DNA from 3 places in the Bacillus sp. KH172YL63 genome. Region 2 is predicted to be linked to each of the others. Evidence: a T-box and tRNA genes for the amino acid it is inferred to sense, from the RefSeq annotation. Region 2 holds a T-box; the other regions hold tRNA genes.
What was found. The T-box of region 2 lies ahead of thrS (threonine--tRNA ligase). A T-box ahead of a tRNA ligase gene usually reads a tRNA of that ligase, here a tRNA-Thr.
Positions count from the first base shown of each region.

Region 1: it encodes a tRNA-Thr, which carries the amino acid that the T-box ahead of thrS (threonine--tRNA ligase) is inferred to sense. The anticodon was not compared.
Region 3: it encodes a tRNA-Thr, which carries the amino acid that the T-box ahead of thrS (threonine--tRNA ligase) is inferred to sense. The anticodon was not compared.

Region 1 is NZ_AP022842.1:3,462,233-3,467,332, forward strand. Features, by position in the region: partial or broken gene glgB (1,4-alpha-glucan branching enzyme) at 1-848, opposite strand, end outside; tRNA gene KH172YL63_RS17680 (tRNA-Glu) at 1,555-1,626, opposite strand; tRNA gene KH172YL63_RS17685 (tRNA-Ser) at 1,631-1,721, opposite strand; tRNA gene KH172YL63_RS17690 (tRNA-Asn) at 1,727-1,801, opposite strand; tRNA gene KH172YL63_RS17695 (tRNA-Ile) at 1,811-1,887, opposite strand; tRNA gene KH172YL63_RS17700 (tRNA-Gly) at 1,898-1,971, opposite strand; tRNA gene KH172YL63_RS17705 (tRNA-His) at 1,987-2,062, opposite strand; tRNA gene KH172YL63_RS17710 (tRNA-Phe) at 2,085-2,160, opposite strand; tRNA gene KH172YL63_RS17715 (tRNA-Asp) at 2,192-2,268, opposite strand; tRNA gene KH172YL63_RS17720 (tRNA-Met) at 2,355-2,428, opposite strand; tRNA gene KH172YL63_RS17725 (tRNA-Ser) at 2,452-2,544, opposite strand; tRNA gene KH172YL63_RS17730 (tRNA-Ile) at 2,563-2,639, opposite strand; tRNA gene KH172YL63_RS17735 (tRNA-Met) at 2,644-2,720, opposite strand; tRNA gene KH172YL63_RS17740 (tRNA-Ala) at 2,774-2,849, opposite strand; tRNA gene KH172YL63_RS17745 (tRNA-Pro) at 2,858-2,934, opposite strand; tRNA gene KH172YL63_RS17750 (tRNA-Arg) at 2,940-3,016, opposite strand; tRNA gene KH172YL63_RS17755 (tRNA-Leu) at 3,091-3,179, opposite strand; tRNA gene KH172YL63_RS17760 (tRNA-Gly) at 3,185-3,259, opposite strand; tRNA gene KH172YL63_RS17765 (tRNA-Leu) at 3,268-3,352, opposite strand; tRNA gene KH172YL63_RS17770 (tRNA-Lys) at 3,386-3,461, opposite strand; tRNA gene KH172YL63_RS17775 (tRNA-Thr) at 3,475-3,550, opposite strand; tRNA gene KH172YL63_RS17780 (tRNA-Val) at 3,559-3,634, opposite strand; rRNA gene rrf (5S ribosomal RNA) at 3,645-3,761, opposite strand; rRNA gene KH172YL63_RS17790 (23S ribosomal RNA) at 3,928-5,100, opposite strand, start outside.
Region 2 is NZ_AP022842.1:1,773,892-1,778,991, forward strand. Features, by position in the region: gene KH172YL63_RS08785 (ATP-binding protein) at 1-874, opposite strand, end outside; gene KH172YL63_RS08790 (YitT family protein) at 1,345-2,202, shown strand; T-box leader at 2,710-2,929, shown strand; gene thrS (threonine--tRNA ligase) at 3,231-4,436, shown strand; gene KH172YL63_RS08800 (GNAT family N-acetyltransferase) at 4,572-5,087, shown strand; gene KH172YL63_RS08805 (GNAT family N-acetyltransferase) at 5,053-5,100, shown strand, end outside.
Region 3 is NZ_AP022842.1:983,134-988,233, reverse strand. Features, by position in the region: gene KH172YL63_RS04945 (ABC transporter substrate-binding protein) at 1-548, opposite strand, end outside; gene KH172YL63_RS04940 (carbohydrate ABC transporter permease) at 629-1,456, opposite strand; gene KH172YL63_RS04935 (carbohydrate ABC transporter permease) at 1,456-2,397, opposite strand; tRNA gene KH172YL63_RS04930 (tRNA-Gly) at 2,907-2,980, opposite strand; tRNA gene KH172YL63_RS04925 (tRNA-Leu) at 2,985-3,068, opposite strand; tRNA gene KH172YL63_RS04920 (tRNA-Cys) at 3,077-3,150, opposite strand; tRNA gene KH172YL63_RS04915 (tRNA-Gly) at 3,158-3,232, opposite strand; tRNA gene KH172YL63_RS04910 (tRNA-Gln) at 3,237-3,308, opposite strand; tRNA gene KH172YL63_RS04905 (tRNA-His) at 3,348-3,423, opposite strand; tRNA gene KH172YL63_RS04900 (tRNA-Trp) at 3,435-3,508, opposite strand; tRNA gene KH172YL63_RS04895 (tRNA-Tyr) at 3,519-3,602, opposite strand; tRNA gene KH172YL63_RS04890 (tRNA-Thr) at 3,620-3,695, opposite strand; tRNA gene KH172YL63_RS04885 (tRNA-Phe) at 3,711-3,786, opposite strand; tRNA gene KH172YL63_RS04880 (tRNA-Asp) at 3,829-3,905, opposite strand; tRNA gene KH172YL63_RS04875 (tRNA-Met) at 3,985-4,058, opposite strand; tRNA gene KH172YL63_RS04870 (tRNA-Val) at 4,068-4,143, opposite strand; tRNA gene KH172YL63_RS04865 (tRNA-Glu) at 4,167-4,241, opposite strand; tRNA gene KH172YL63_RS04860 (tRNA-Ser) at 4,266-4,357, opposite strand; tRNA gene KH172YL63_RS04855 (tRNA-Asn) at 4,364-4,438, opposite strand; rRNA gene rrf (5S ribosomal RNA) at 4,446-4,562, opposite strand; rRNA gene KH172YL63_RS04845 (23S ribosomal RNA) at 4,729-5,100, opposite strand, start outside.

The DNA of each region.
Region 1 (5,100 bases), 1.7 Mb from region 2:
CCTTTTCCAAGGTCAAAATTCGCCGTCCCCCACGTATAATTCTCACGATCCCGTTCTTCTCCGTACTCATAAGCAAATGAACCGTCAAATTCATACAGGCCGTGTGCATCCTTACAAAAGTGCCCCGGGACCCAGTCAAGGATCACCCCGATGGAATGTAGGTGACACTCATTCACAAAGGCCATCAGCTCATGTGGAGAACCGTACCTGCTTGTAGGAGAGTAATAACCGGTCCCCTGATACCCCCAGGACCTGTCAAAAGGATGCTCTGTGACCGGGAGAAGCTCTATATGGGTAAAGCCATGCGCCTTTACATGAGGAATCAATTGCTGAGCCAATTCCTTGTAGGAAAGAAACTTGCCTGCTTTCTTCTTCCATGTGCCTAAATGCACTTCATAGATCGACATCGGCCTATCGTAGACCGCTTGCGAGGCCCTTTCTTCAAGCCACTTCTCATCTTCCCAGGCGAATCCCTGGAGGTCGTACACGACACTTGCGGTTCGCGGGCGCTTCTCAGAGGCAAACCCATATGGATCCGCCTTTAATTTCTTGGTGCCATAAGGAGTCGTGATTTCATATTTATACGTTTCTCCCGTCAAATCCCCCTGTATACGGGCCGTCCATATCCCTTGGTCATTGCGGCGTCTAAGTTCATACCCGACACCATTCCAATCGTTAAACGAACCCACTACTGTAACCTGTCTAGCTTTCGGTGCCCAAACGCAAAATTCTGTATGAGTGCCTGTAGCATCCCTCACTACATGTGCCCCCATAAACTGATAGGCCTGCTGCATACTTCCCTCATGAAATAAATAAACATCATAATCTGTTATGGTCATTGCGTTCATCAACTCACCTACACTTTTTCAATCTACATACTACTTTCTTTTAACATCAGTAAAATCCTTTAACTAATCGTCGCTCAATTACGACAATTTACTACACTCCTTACGTTAACTTCGGCATAATTGGATATTAATGACAAATGATAAGGTTTACATTTTGATTTAGCAGTAAAAACAGAGGAAATCGATAGCGAAGTTTGTCGAAAGTTTTTTCACTTAAAATGAAATTAATAAGAGAGGATATAGAGAAATACTTGAAGTTTGAATCAAATGGGTTCAATAGGATAGGTAGTGGAGTTGTCGAACGGTGGAAGGTGAATGGGTAAATCAAGTTTTTGTACAAGGACTAAATAACAGATGATGTAAACCAAATAGTAGACAATTTCTTAAATTTCAGGAGAGTGTGATAGAGAAGGAGGGATCACAGCATACGTCTTTACAAGGAGAAGCTGTTCGGAGTTGAAGCGCTGCATGTGCCGGAGAGAAGATGAGAGATTTTGGACGGCTTCAGAAAGCATTGATTTTTCAAATATGCGGGAGGGCTATTTTCCCGGGGATGTAGATGGCTGGCCGGTTTGCTCGCTTGAGCCCTGCCGACAGAGGAGGAATGTATGACTTGAAATTTTTATCAACGCAAGGCTGGATGAAAGCAGCTGAAGGTTTATAAACAAAATAAAAAAGACTATCATGATGATAGTCTTTTTTAATATGACCCATACGGGATTCGAACCCGTGTTACCGCCGTGAAAGGGCGGTGTCTTAACCGCTTGACCAATGGGCCAAGATGGCGGAGAAGGAGGGATTTGAACCCTCGCGCCAGTTGCCCGACCTACACCCTTAGCAGGGGCGCCTCTTCAGCCACTTGAGTACTTCCCCGTAATTGGCTCCGCAGGCAAGATTCGAACTTGCGACCGATCGGTTAACAGCCGATAGCTCTACCACTGAGCTACTGCGGAATAATATGATGGTGGGCCTAAGTGGACTCGAACCACCGACCTCACGCTTATCAGGCGTGCGCTCTAACCAGCTGAGCTATAGGCCCATAAAATAATTGGAGCGGGTGAAGGGAATCGAACCCTCATCATCAGCTTGGAAGGCTGAGGTTTTACCACTAAACTACACCCGCAAAAGAATGAAAATATGGGGCGACTGATGGGAATCGAACCCACGAATGCCTGAACCACAATCAGGTGCGTTAACCACTTCGCCACAATCGCCATAATATTCACAAACAAAAAATGGTGGCTCAGGACGGAATCGAACCGCCGACACATGGATTTTCAGTCCATTGCTCTACCAACTGAGCTACTGAGCCATATTATTCTAAATATTTTAAAAAAAACAAATGGCGGTCCGGACGGGACTCGAACCCGCGACCTCCTGCGTGACAGGCAGGCATTCTAACCAACTGAACTACCGGACCAGAGTTTTTTTGCGTCAGCAAAAATAACTTTCATTACTTTACGTCAGCAAAATATGGTTCATTACCTTGCGTTAGCAAAAATGGTATTGCGGGGACAGGATTTGAACCTGCGACCTTCGGGTTATGAGCCCGACGAGCTACCGAACTGCTCCACCCCGCGACGTTAAGAATATAATTTAAAAATGGAGGAGGAAGGGGGATTCGAACCCCCGCGGGCTGTTACACCCCTGTCGGTTTTCAAGACCGATCCCTTCAGCCGGACTTGGGTATTCCTCCGTATTGAAAAATGGTACTTGGTGGACCTTGTAGGACTCGAACCTACGACCGGACGGTTATGAGCCGTCTGCTCTAACCAACTGAGCTAAAGGTCCCTATTGGTAGCGGCGGAGGGGATCGAACCCCCGACCTCACGGGTATGAACCGTACGCTCTAGCCAGCTGAGCTACACCGCCAAGAAACAAGCTATGTTGAAGTATGAAAGTTTCGTTACTGTCGTAAAAAAACTTGGTGGAGCCTAGCGGGATCGAACCGCTGACCTCCTGCGTGCAAAGCAGGCGCTCTCCCAGCTGAGCTAAGGCCCCATATGAAGTGGTCGGGAAGACAGGATTCGAACCTGCGACCCCTTGGTCCCAAACCAAGTGCTCTACCAAGCTGAGCTACTTCCCGAAATATGGCGCGCCCGAGAGGAGTCGAACCCCTAACCTTTTGATCCGTAGTCAAACGCTCTATCCAATTGAGCTACGGGCGCAAGATGTAAATATTGTTGTTTTTTTACTTTTTAAAGCACCTTATGGAAAGATAATTTGCTTGCGCAAAAATCTATGGTGCCGAGGACCGGAATCGAACCGGTACGGTAGTCACCTACCGCAGGATTTTAAGTCCTGTGCGTCTGCCAGTTCCGCCACCCCGGCTAGTATGGAGCGGAAGACGGGATTCGAACCCGCGACCCCCACCTTGGCAAGGTGGTGTTCTACCACTGAACTACTTCCGCAAAACAAATGGTGCGGGTGAAGGGACTTGAACCCCCACGCCTCGCGGCGCCAGATCCTAAGTCTGGTGCGTCTGCCAATTCCGCCACACCCGCAAATTGTAAGTCATTGAACTTACATGATAAAAATGGTGAGCCATGAAGGATTCGAACCTTCGACCCTCTGATTAAAAGTCAGATGCTCTACCAACTGAGCTAATGGCTCTCAAAAAACCAAATGGTGCCGGCAAGAGGACTTGAACCCCCAACCTACTGATTACAAGTCAGTTGCTCTACCAGTTGAGCTACACCGGCAAGTGTAATGGTGGAGGATGACGGGATCGAACCGCCGACCCTCTGCTTGTAAGGCAGATGCTCTCCCAGCTGAGCTAATCCTCCATTATATATAGCCTGGCGACGTCCTACTCTCACAGGGGGAGATCCCCCAACTACCATCGGCGCTGAAGAGCTTAACTTCCGTGTTCGGCATGGGAACGGGTGTGACCTCTTCGCCATAATCACCAGACTATTGTTTATCCTTTAAAAGGACAAGTTCTATTATATCGTGTTGATATAATTTTTCAAGGCTTTTTTTATACTTTCGCATAAAATTTATTCCCTGAAAACTAGATAAAGAATTGATGTCAAGAAAGCCGAATATCAGCCTGTTGTTCATATAAATATGACTCTTTGTGGTTAAGTCCTCGATCGATTAGTATCAGTCAACTCCACATGTCGCCATGCTTCCATCTCTGACCTATCTACCTAGTCATCTTCTAGGGATCTTACTCACTTACGTGATGGGAAATCTCATCTCGAGGGGGCTTCATGCTTAGATGCTTTCAGCACTTATCCCTTCCGCACATAGCTACCCAGCGATGCCTTTGGCAAGACAACTGGTACACCAGCGGTGCGTCCATCCCGGTCCTCTCGTACTAAGGACAGCTCCTCTCAAATTTCCTGCGCCCACGACGGATAGGGGACCGAACTGTCTCACGACGTTCTGAACCCAGCTCGCGTACCGCTTTAATGGGCGAACAGCCCAACCCTTGGGACCGACTACAGCCCCAGGATGCGATGAGCCGACATCGAGGTGCCAAACCTCCCCGTCGATGTGGACTCTTGGGGGAGATAAGCCTGTTATCCCCGGGGTAGCTTTTATCCGTTGAGCGATGGCCCTTCCATGCGGAACCACCGGATCACTAAGCCCGACTTTCGTCCCTGCTCGACTTGTAGGTCTCGCAGTCAAGCTCCCTTGTGCCTTTACACTCTGCGAATGATTTCCAACCATTCTGAGGGAACCTTTGGGCGCCTCCGTTACTCTTTAGGAGGCGACCGCCCCAGTCAAACTACCCACCTGACACTGTCTCCCACCCCGATAAGGGGCGCGGGTTAGAATTTCAATACAGCCAGGGTAGTATCCCACCGATGCCTCCACCGAAGCTGGCGCTCCGGTTTCCAAGGCTCCTACCTATCCTGTACAAGCTGTACCAAAATTCAATATCAGGCTACAGTAAAGCTCCACGGGGTCTTTCCGTCCTGTCGCGGGTAACCTGCATCTTCACAGGTACTATAATTTCACCGAGTCTCTCGTTGAGACAGTGCCCAGATCGTTACGCCTTTCGTGCGGGTCGGAACTTACCCGACAAGGAATTTCGCTACCTTAGGACCGTTATAGTTACGGCCGCCGTTTACTGGGGCTTCGATTCGCACCTTCGCTTGCGCTAAGCACTCCTCTTAACCTTCCAGCACCGGGCAGGCGTCAGCCCCTATACTTCGCCTTACGGCTTCGCAGAGACCTGTGTTTTTGCTAAACAGTCGCCTGGGCCTATTCACTGCGGCTCTCTCGGGCTTGCACCCTACCA
Region 2 (5,100 bases):
CTGAATAGGAAGCGAAGGGACTGAGAAGATCAACACAGTCCTGAATGATGTTCTCAAGATTCAAGGTCGATAATTGAGAGCCGCTTGGCTTTGCCACACTCAGGTAGTCGGTGATGATTTTATTCGTCCGGTCCAACTCAGTTAAGATGAGGGGAGAGTATTTTTTTAATTGTTCGTCTTTCGTGTCTTCGCTCAAATGCTGGATGAATCCCCTGACGGTCGCCAGTGGATTACGGATTTCGTGAGCAATGGATGCTGCCATTTGCCCCACCATATTCAACTTGTCCAGATACACCATTTCTTCTATTTGTTTATTCGTCCGGATCAGGTGTTCAATGATGAAAACGAGAGCGATAAACGTAAAATAGAAAATAGTAAAATATGTAAAGTAGAATGGTAGATGAAGAATCGGTATGAAAATATTAATAATGATCACGTAAATCAACGTATGAAAGAGAAAGATGAACGTAGAGACAATTAACTTATATTGTGTGTTCAGTAGCTTTTTTCGAAAGAGGACTCCGATTACAAATGCCAATATGGAAACAGCGATGCCCACCGTCACATATGGTCCGCCAATTAAATAACGGAAGATGATGACACACGTAAGAACCATCGATCCCGATAATAGCCCGGCATAAATGGTCACAATCAAAATGGCGATCATCCTTAGATCAAAATGGGTCTCACCCAGTGTTTCAATGGGATATAACATACACAACAAAGCACCGAATGAAGCGACAAGACCATATGTAATCTTGTGTTTGAACGGGGCTTCCTTCTTTTCTTTAAATGGAAATAATACGTTGGCATTATAAGTAAATGAAAACAATATCGTAATATTGACCAATAGAGATTTGATTAATGTAATCAAAGAAAATCCTCCAAAACCTGATTTGCCTAAGAACACCAAACGTTCCCAGCCTTTACAAAACATGTACATACAACTAATAAAAATACTTCATTTTTCCCTATTAGTCAAATCCTAACACTGACTGAGGGACGGACCTTCATTTGTGGATTACAATAAAAGGAAATTATATCTCTAAAGTCAGTATTAAAGCGGTTTCTTATGAGTATAGCAAACTTATTGGGAGTGGGGTGTAGAGGTTTAGAGAGGTCCGTCCCTCTTCTTTGGAAGGAATTATGTGGTGGGGGAGAGAATATAGTAGGTAATACAAGCTTTTGCTGGGTTTTGATTTTGTGTGGTGTTTTACATATAAAGGGTGAACTTTCGGTGTGGAGGGGTTGTGTGCTGCTGTCACGGAGAATGATTGATTGGGGAGGAGAGGGATGAGAATGATAGAGGGACAGGTCATGAATGAGCGGCAGCAGGTCAAGGTGATGCATAAGAAGATTCCCCTGAATGAGGTGCTGAAAAGGGCTTTTCTGATCACAATAGGTGCTGTGATCATGGCGGTGGGTCTGGAGATTTTTCTTGTGCCCAACCAGGTCATTGACGGGGGCATCGTCGGGGTTTCCATCATGCTGTCCCATCTGAGCGGAATGAACCTCGGTCTCTTTATCTTCGTACTCAACATCCCCTTTTTCTTCATCGGTTATAAACAAATCGGAAAGACCTTCGCTTTATCTACATTATACGGAATCATCGTCTTATCGGTATCCACCACTTTTCTGCATCCAGTTGCAGCATTTACACAGGATATTCTGCTCGCTTCATTATTCGGTGGGATTGTCCTCGGAATCGGGGTTGGTCTTGTGATCCGTTATGGCGGTTCACTTGACGGTACGGAAATCCTAGCCATCCTATCGAGTAAAAGACTGCCATTTTCCGTAGGTGAAATCATCATGATCGTCAATCTTTTCATCCTAGCTTGTGCAGGTTTTGTGTTCAGCTGGGACCGTGCCATGTATTCCCTTCTTGCGTATTATGTTGCCTTCAAGATGATCGACATTACGATCAAGGGGCTGGATGAGTCCAAATCGGTATGGATCATCAGTGAGAATCATGAGCAGATCGGCGATGCCCTCCTTCATCGATTGGGGAGGGGGGTCACCTACTTGAAAGGGGAAGGGGCTTTCTCCGGGGATGATAAGAAAGTGATATTCTGCGTGATTACAAGATTGGAAGAAGCGAAGCTGAAAGACATTGTCGCAGAACATGATCCTTCTGCCTTTCTCGCCATCGCCGATATTGCAGAAGTAAGAGGGGGTAGATTTAAGAAGAAAGATATTCATTAAATTTGCACGGCTGTTTTTAAAAAAAGGTTCTTTTCGCATAGATTGTTGCTATTAGATGTTAATGTGAGCAACTCCAGTAATTTGAGACTGCGTAATAAATCAATGAATCAAGGGGAATGTACTTGAATTAAGTTTATCACTACTATTTAGAAGATGAATAAGCAGTTAATTCCGTGGATTTTTGGTTTTTATCTAGGATGGTTGATTGGAGCGGAAGATGCTCGACTCCTGCGGGAACTGATGGACAGGTGAGACCCCGCAGGACGAAGTCCGAGGAGGCTCACCGCCATCCCCGCGGAAAGCGAGCATCTGTAGCGGAAATCAACCGCATCTCGCTTGTCTAAAAGCCACAATGTTTACGAAAACAGCTAAAAAAAATTACTGAAACATTCAGGTGCAGATGTCCCTCCGATCTGGATGCATTGGAAAATGAAAGAAAGAATTGACATATTGAAAATATTGCCATATAATTTCAATAACATATTGAGAGAATATTGAATATATTATGACAAAGCATTGAAGAGGACATGATTCATTCCGGAGTCTCTTTGTCAGAGAACAGGGTCATCGGCTGAAAGCCCTGAAGAGAAAAAGAATGCATTACCACCTCGGAGCTATTATGGAGAACAGCGCAGTATCCATGATCGGTATAACCGTTATCTTACTTAAGCGAAGCATAAGTATGCTTCGGAATTTGGGTGGAACCACGACCGCACTCGTCCCTTGGTTAGGGACGGGTGCGGTTTTTTATTGATATAATACGCGATGAAAAGGACATGAATCATCTTCACTTTTCTTTCCAGAGAACAGGGTCACCGGCTGAAAGCCCTGAAGAAAACAAGGTGATTTACCGCCTGGGAACATTCGTGGGGAACATGGGAGTATCCACGAACGGGAAGACCGTTATCTTAGAAGAGCGAGGCACTCCGGATGGAGAACCTCGGAATTAGGGTGGTACCACGACCGCATTCGTCCCTTGCATAGGGATGAATGCGGTTTTTTTATATAACATACTGGGAGGAATGAACATGTCGATTCAATCAGAGGTAGAAAAGAGAAATCATCGGAAGATCGGTCAAGAGCTTGAGTTATTTGTATCAATGGAGGAAGCCCCGGGAATGCCTTTCTTTTTGCCGAAAGGGATGCAATTGAGAAATGAGCTTGAAGATTTCTGGAAGAGAGAGCATCGGAAGGCAGGATACCAGGAAGTCAGAACACCGGTGATGATGAAACAACATTTATGGGAACAGTCTGGTCACTGGGATCATTATCATGAAAATATGTACTTCTCAGAAGTGGATAATCAGCAATACGCAATCAAGCCCATGAGCTGTCCAGGGGCCGTATTGATATACAAGCATAAAAAGCGCAGTTACCGGGAATTGCCCATCCGCTACGGTGAGCTGGGCTTGGTGCACCGCCATGAACTGTCAGGGTCGTTGAGTGGATTATTAAGGGTCCGTTCTTTCACTCAAGATGATGCCCATCTGTTTGTAAGGGAAGATCAAATCCGTGCTGAATTGCATCATGTGCTGGATTTAATCGATTTGTTTTATAGTCGATTCGGATTCGACTATAAAGTGGAACTGTCAACACGTCCAGAAGATTACATGGGATCTCTCCCATTATGGAATCAGGCCGAGGAAGATCTGGAAACAGTATTGAAGGAGAGAGGGATCAAATATCAGCTCAATGAAGGTGATGGTGCTTTTTATGGACCTAAAATCGATTTTCATATTCTCGATTGTCTTGGCAGGAGCTGGCAATGCGGAACAGTGCAACTCGATTTTCAAATGCCTGAGAAATTCGGATGTGAGTATATCGGGGAAGACAGCCAGGTACACAGGCCGATCATGATTCATCGGGCGATTTACGGATCTCTCGAGAGATTCATGGCGATCATCATTGAACATTACGGCGGAGATTTTCCTCTGTGGCTAGCCCCCCATCAGATCAAGATCCTGCCAATTTCCGAAGGGCATATGTCATATGCAGAAGAGCTGAAGTTCCAATTTGAGAAAGAAGGGTTCCGGGTGGAGTTAGACAACCGGGTTGAAAAGGTTGGTTTGAAAATCAGGGAGGCTGAGATGCAAAAGGTACCCTATATGTTCATCATTGGTCAGAAAGAAGTGGAGGAGGGGTCTGTTTCTCTCCGTAAAAGAAAAGATGGAGATCTCGGCATGTTCAAAGTGGGAGAAATCATAAACAAGCTGCATGAGGAATGTGCGAAATAGCGTTGGCGATATGGAAAGATATGCTCCATTGTGAAATTCAATTGAAAAAATTTACAATCATTCTTGAACGGGGTTATTATTTTCTATACACTAACAGAAGAATAATACAGAATATTCTGATGAGAGGAGAAACAAATGAGCTATCAGTTTACAATCATGAGCCAGGAGCAGGCGGAGGAAATCGCATATCAATGGAAGTATGATGGAGAATATGCCTTTTATGATATGACGGCAGATGAAGAAGATTTGTCTGAATTCCTCGACGACAAGCTCCGCGGGCATACTACCTATTCTGTGCATCATGAAGGGGAAATGATGGGTTTCTTCACTTATCATGAATCCCCAAAAGGGACGGTTGATATCGGTTTGGGTATGAAGCCGTCACTCACTGGAAATGGAGGGGGGATGGCGTTTGCGAAGGCAGGCATGGATTTCGCCGGGACACTGTATGACGTGGCATATTTCACCTTGTCTGTGGCGGCGTTCAATAAGCGTGCAATAAAGGTTTATACCAAATTGGGCTTTGAACCCCAACATCATTTCAGTCAGCAAACAAACGGAGGCAATTATGAATTCATTAAAATGATCCTCACCGTGGGGAAGGGAGGGCATCAACATGAACATCACCATCCAAAACGAATTTACCCCTGATCTGATTGAAGGG
Region 3 (5,100 bases), 790 kb from region 2:
AGTTTCTTCGCAGCATCTTTTAACTCATCAATCGTTGCAGGAGCCTCAGTGATTCCTGCTTTTTCGAATAAATCTTTGTTGTAAACAAATCCATATCCTTCAAGGTTGACAGGCATACCATACAGCTTACCGTCTTCATCTGTCATCGGAACTTTACCGATAGGAAGAACATGCTCAACCCAAGGCTCACCTGAAAGATCAGCAAGCTTCTCTTTCCAAAGCTCTAGCTCTTTGAAACCACCATTGTTGAAAATATCAGGCTCTTCCCCAGAAGCGAATTTCGCTTTCAGTGCTGCACCGTAATCGGCACCTCCACCAACTGTTTCAAGCTTGACCTTGATATTCGGATGTTCAGCTTCGAATTCGTTGATCATTTCTTGCAATTGATCAGCAATCTCTACCTTGAATTGGAAGAAATTAAGTGTGACAACATCATCACCTGATCCTGACTCTCCACCAGAACTGTTTGACTTATCTTTAGATGAACAACCTGCAATGATTCCAAACACCAATACTAAAGACATACAAAGTAACAAAATACGTTTCATAAATGGTTTGACCTCCCTGATATAAAATATTTTATATAAATTTCTGTTTCAATGATAGCATCGTGACAGAAATTTACTATCTACTTGATGGAACCTGAAGCAATTCCTTTGATGATATGCTTCTGTAAGAATAGGAAGAATATGATGATTGGCGTAATGCCGAGCACCAGCGCCGCAAGACCCATATCCCACTGTTTCGTATACTGTGCAAAGAATGAACTTGCTGCAAGCGGGATCGTACGCAGTTCCGCATCCTGTAACACAAGAAGTGGCAGCAGGTAGTCATTCCAGATCCACAGTGTATTCAGAATGATGACTGTCACCGTAATCGGTTTCAATAACGGGAACACGATTCTCCAAAACACACCAAACTGACTGCATCCATCGATCATTGCTGATTCTTCAATTTCAATCGGAACTGTTTTCACAAATCCGTGATACAAGAACAAGGACAGCGGTACCCCGAAACCGAAGTACATGATAATCAATCCGGGAATGCTGTTCGTAAGTCCAAGCGTCCCTCCGACCTTCATCAGTGGAATCATCACCGTCTGGAACGGGATGACCATTGCAGAAACAAATACTACAAACAGGATCTTGCTGAATTTCCCTGGTGTACGGACCATTTTCCAGGCTGCCATCGAACTGATGATCACCAGGCCAATGTTACTGAACACCGTGATGACAAGGGAGTTCCAGAAGGCACGGGGGAAATTGATGACTTCCCACACCTTCGCATAGTTAGAAAACACAAATTCCTTCGGCCAGGCCGCCGCATCGATCAAGATGGCAGCGAAAGGCTTCACAGAGTTGATCAATACGAAGTAGAAAGGGATAAGGAAAATGAGCCCGATCACAATCCCGATGATCTCTAATACAAATGTTGTCTTCGTATAGCGATTGCCCATTATGCCTCAACCTCTTTCTTCTTCGTTATCATGACCTGAATCGTCGTAAACACGGCCACTACCACAAAGAACAGAATTGATTTTGCTGTTCCAAGACCATAGCGGTTATTCTGGAATGCTTCCTGATAAATATTGATCGCAACAGATTGTGTAGAATTGAAAGGCCCTCCGCCTGTCAGGGAAATATTCAGATCGAATATTTTAAAGGCCATTGAAATCGTCAGGAAGAAACAAATCGTAAATGCCGGCAGAATCAATGGGATGATGATCTTGGTCAAAAGCGTCCAATTGGATGCACCATCCATCTTCGCTGCTTCTAACAGTGAATTATCCACCCCTTGCAGAGCTGCCACATAGATGACCATCATGTAACCTGAGATCTGCCATGCAAATACGATGACAATCCCCCAGAAAGCCGTCGTTTCATCACCCAGCCACGGCATTTTAAAGAATCCGATATCCGTCATATTGCCAAGAGACGCGAACCCTTTAACGAAGATGAACTGCCAGATGAACCCAAGCAGCAATCCGCCAATAACGTTTGGAATGAAAAACACCGTACGCAGAATGTTCCGCGTCTTCAACGCTGCATTCAGAAGCAGCGCAAACCCAAATCCGATCAAGTTACTGATGATCACAGCTGCAAACATAAACTTCGTCGTGAACATAAATGAATTAAAGAAAGTCTTATCGTCCGTGAATATCTTCTTGTAGTTATCAAATCCAACCCACTCGACAACCGAGCTGACACCATTCCATGAAGTAAAAGAATAATAGACCCCCATCAAGAAAGGCAAGATCTGTATCACTAAGAAAAACAAAAGTGCCGGTCCTACAAAGGCAGCATACGTCAGCAAGCCCTTATACTTAAACTTCTTCTTCGTCACAGCCTTTAATTGAGCATCTGTGCTTACTGCTCCAGTCTGAATCTTCGTTTCCACCCGTATCACCACCCCTAAATATGTAATCGCTTTCTTACATTATAATGGCAGCGCTTTCTCATTAAGGGAGACTCAATTGACGAAGAAGGTGCACTATTTTGACTAGATAGGTTTTAGGTTGTGGTGATGGGGGTAAATAAGATGCTTGATTAAGCAACTCATGGTGGCACGAGTGGGGTGTGAAGCGTTGGGCAGCACTTTTGAAAATAAAATCGTGGAATTGAAAATAAGGGGGGCATTTTTGAAAATAAAATCACAGATTTGAAAATAAGTTGAAGTGTTTTGAAAATATGTGCTCCGGATTAACTCTCAAGACGGGTATTTTGAAGGTATAAGCCAGAGATGAAATATATACACAGTCACTTTGAACATATAATCCCAGTATTGAAGATAAATGAGCGCCATTTTAAAGCTAACACGCTCGATCCCGCTCTAAATCCCCACCGCTATCTATTTAATAAACAACAAAAAAAGCTTCCTCATAATGAGAAAGCCTGTCGTATGTAAGTTGGAGCGGGTGAAGGGAATCGAACCCTCATCATCAGCTTGGAAGGCTGAGGTTTTACCACTAAACTACACCCGCGATGTGGTACCGGTGGCCGGGATCGAACCGGCACTCCAGAGGAACACGATTTTGAGTCGTGCGCGTCTGCCAATTCCGCCACACCGGCATTACATATGGAGGCGGCAACCGGATTTGAACCGGTGATCAGGGTTTTGCAGACCCATGCCTTACCACTTGGCTATGCCGCCATATGATTGGAGCGGAAGACGGGATTCGAACCCGCGACCCCCACCTTGGCAAGGTGGTGTTCTACCACTGAACTACTTCCGCACTACTGGGCTAGCTGGATTCGAACCAACGCATGTCGCAGTCAAAGTGCGATGCCTTACCGCTTGGCTATAGCCCACTGTTAGTATATGTCACTGAATTGAAAATGTGACTTTAATGGGGCGACTGATGGGAATCGAACCCACGAATGCCTGAACCACAATCAGGTGCGTTAACCACTTCGCCACAATCGCCATAATAAAATTGGCAGGGGTAGTAGGAATCGAACCCACACCAAAGGTTTTGGAGACCTTCGTTCTACCTTTAAACTATACCCCTATAAAAAAAATGGTGGAGGGGGGCAGATTCGAACTGCCGAACCCGAAGGAGCGGATTTACAGTCCGCCGCGTTTAGCCACTTCGCTACCCCTCCATATGAGATCACTCGGATGGTGCCGGCAAGAGGACTTGAACCCCCAACCTACTGATTACAAGTCAGTTGCTCTACCAGTTGAGCTACACCGGCATCCAGTGAAACAAATGGTGGCTCAGGACGGAATCGAACCGCCGACACATGGATTTTCAGTCCATTGCTCTACCAACTGAGCTACTGAGCCATAATATTTAAATCAAATCAGCCATTATGCTTTAAAAGAAAATGGCGGTCCGGACGGGACTCGAACCCGCGACCTCCTGCGTGACAGGCAGGCATTCTAACCAACTGAACTACCGGACCAGAGTTTTTTTGCGCCAGCAAAAATAACTATCCATAGGTGACTCATCAAGGAAAATCTCCTACTGAATCAAAAATGGTATTGCGGGGACAGGATTTGAACCTGCGACCTTCGGGTTATGAGCCCGACGAGCTACCGAACTGCTCCACCCCGCGTCGATAAAATGGTGGAGGATGACGGGATCGAACCGCCGACCCTCTGCTTGTAAGGCAGATGCTCTCCCAGCTGAGCTAATCCTCCAGTATGTATATCATTTATAAAAATGGTGACCCATACGGGATTCGAACCCGTGTTACCGCCGTGAAAGGGCGGTGTCTTAACCGCTTGACCAATGGGCCATATTTATCTTTATGGAAATGTTATGGCGGAGAGCAAGGGATTTGAACCCTTGAGACAGCGTTAACCGTCTACACGATTTCCAATCGTGCTCCTTCGGCCACTCGGACAGCTCTCCATAAAATGGCTCCGCAGGCAAGATTCGAACTTGCGACCGATCGGTTAACAGCCGATAGCTCTACCACTGAGCTACTGCGGAACGATATGCCTGGCGACGTCCTACTCTCACAGGGGGAGATCCCCCAACTACCATCGGCGCTGAAGAGCTTAACTTCCGTGTTCGGCATGGGAACGGGTGTGACCTCTTCGCCATAGTCACCAGACTATTGTATGTCCTTTTTTGAGGACAAGTACTATTATATCGTTTATATGATATTTTTCAAGGTTTTTTTATACTTTCGCATAAAATTTATTCCCTGAAAACTAGATAAAGAATTGATGTCAAGAAAGCCGAATATCAGCCGATTGTTCATATAAATATGACTCTTTGTGGTTAAGTCCTCGATCGATTAGTATCAGTCAACTCCACATGTCGCCATGCTTCCATCTCTGACCTATCTACCTAGTCATCTTCTAGGGATCTTACTCACTTACGTGATGGGAAATCTCATCTCGAGGGGGCTTCATGCTTAGATGCTTTCAGCACTTATCCCTTCCGCACATAGCTACCCAGCGATGCCTTTGGCAAGACAACTGGTACACCAGCGGTGCGTCCATCCCGGTCCTCTCGTACTAAGGACAGCTCCTCTCAAATTTCCTGCGCCCACGACGGATAGGGACCGAACTGTCTCACGACGTTCTGAACCCAGCTCGCGTACCGCTTTAATGGGCGAACAGCCCAACCCTTGGGACCGACTACAG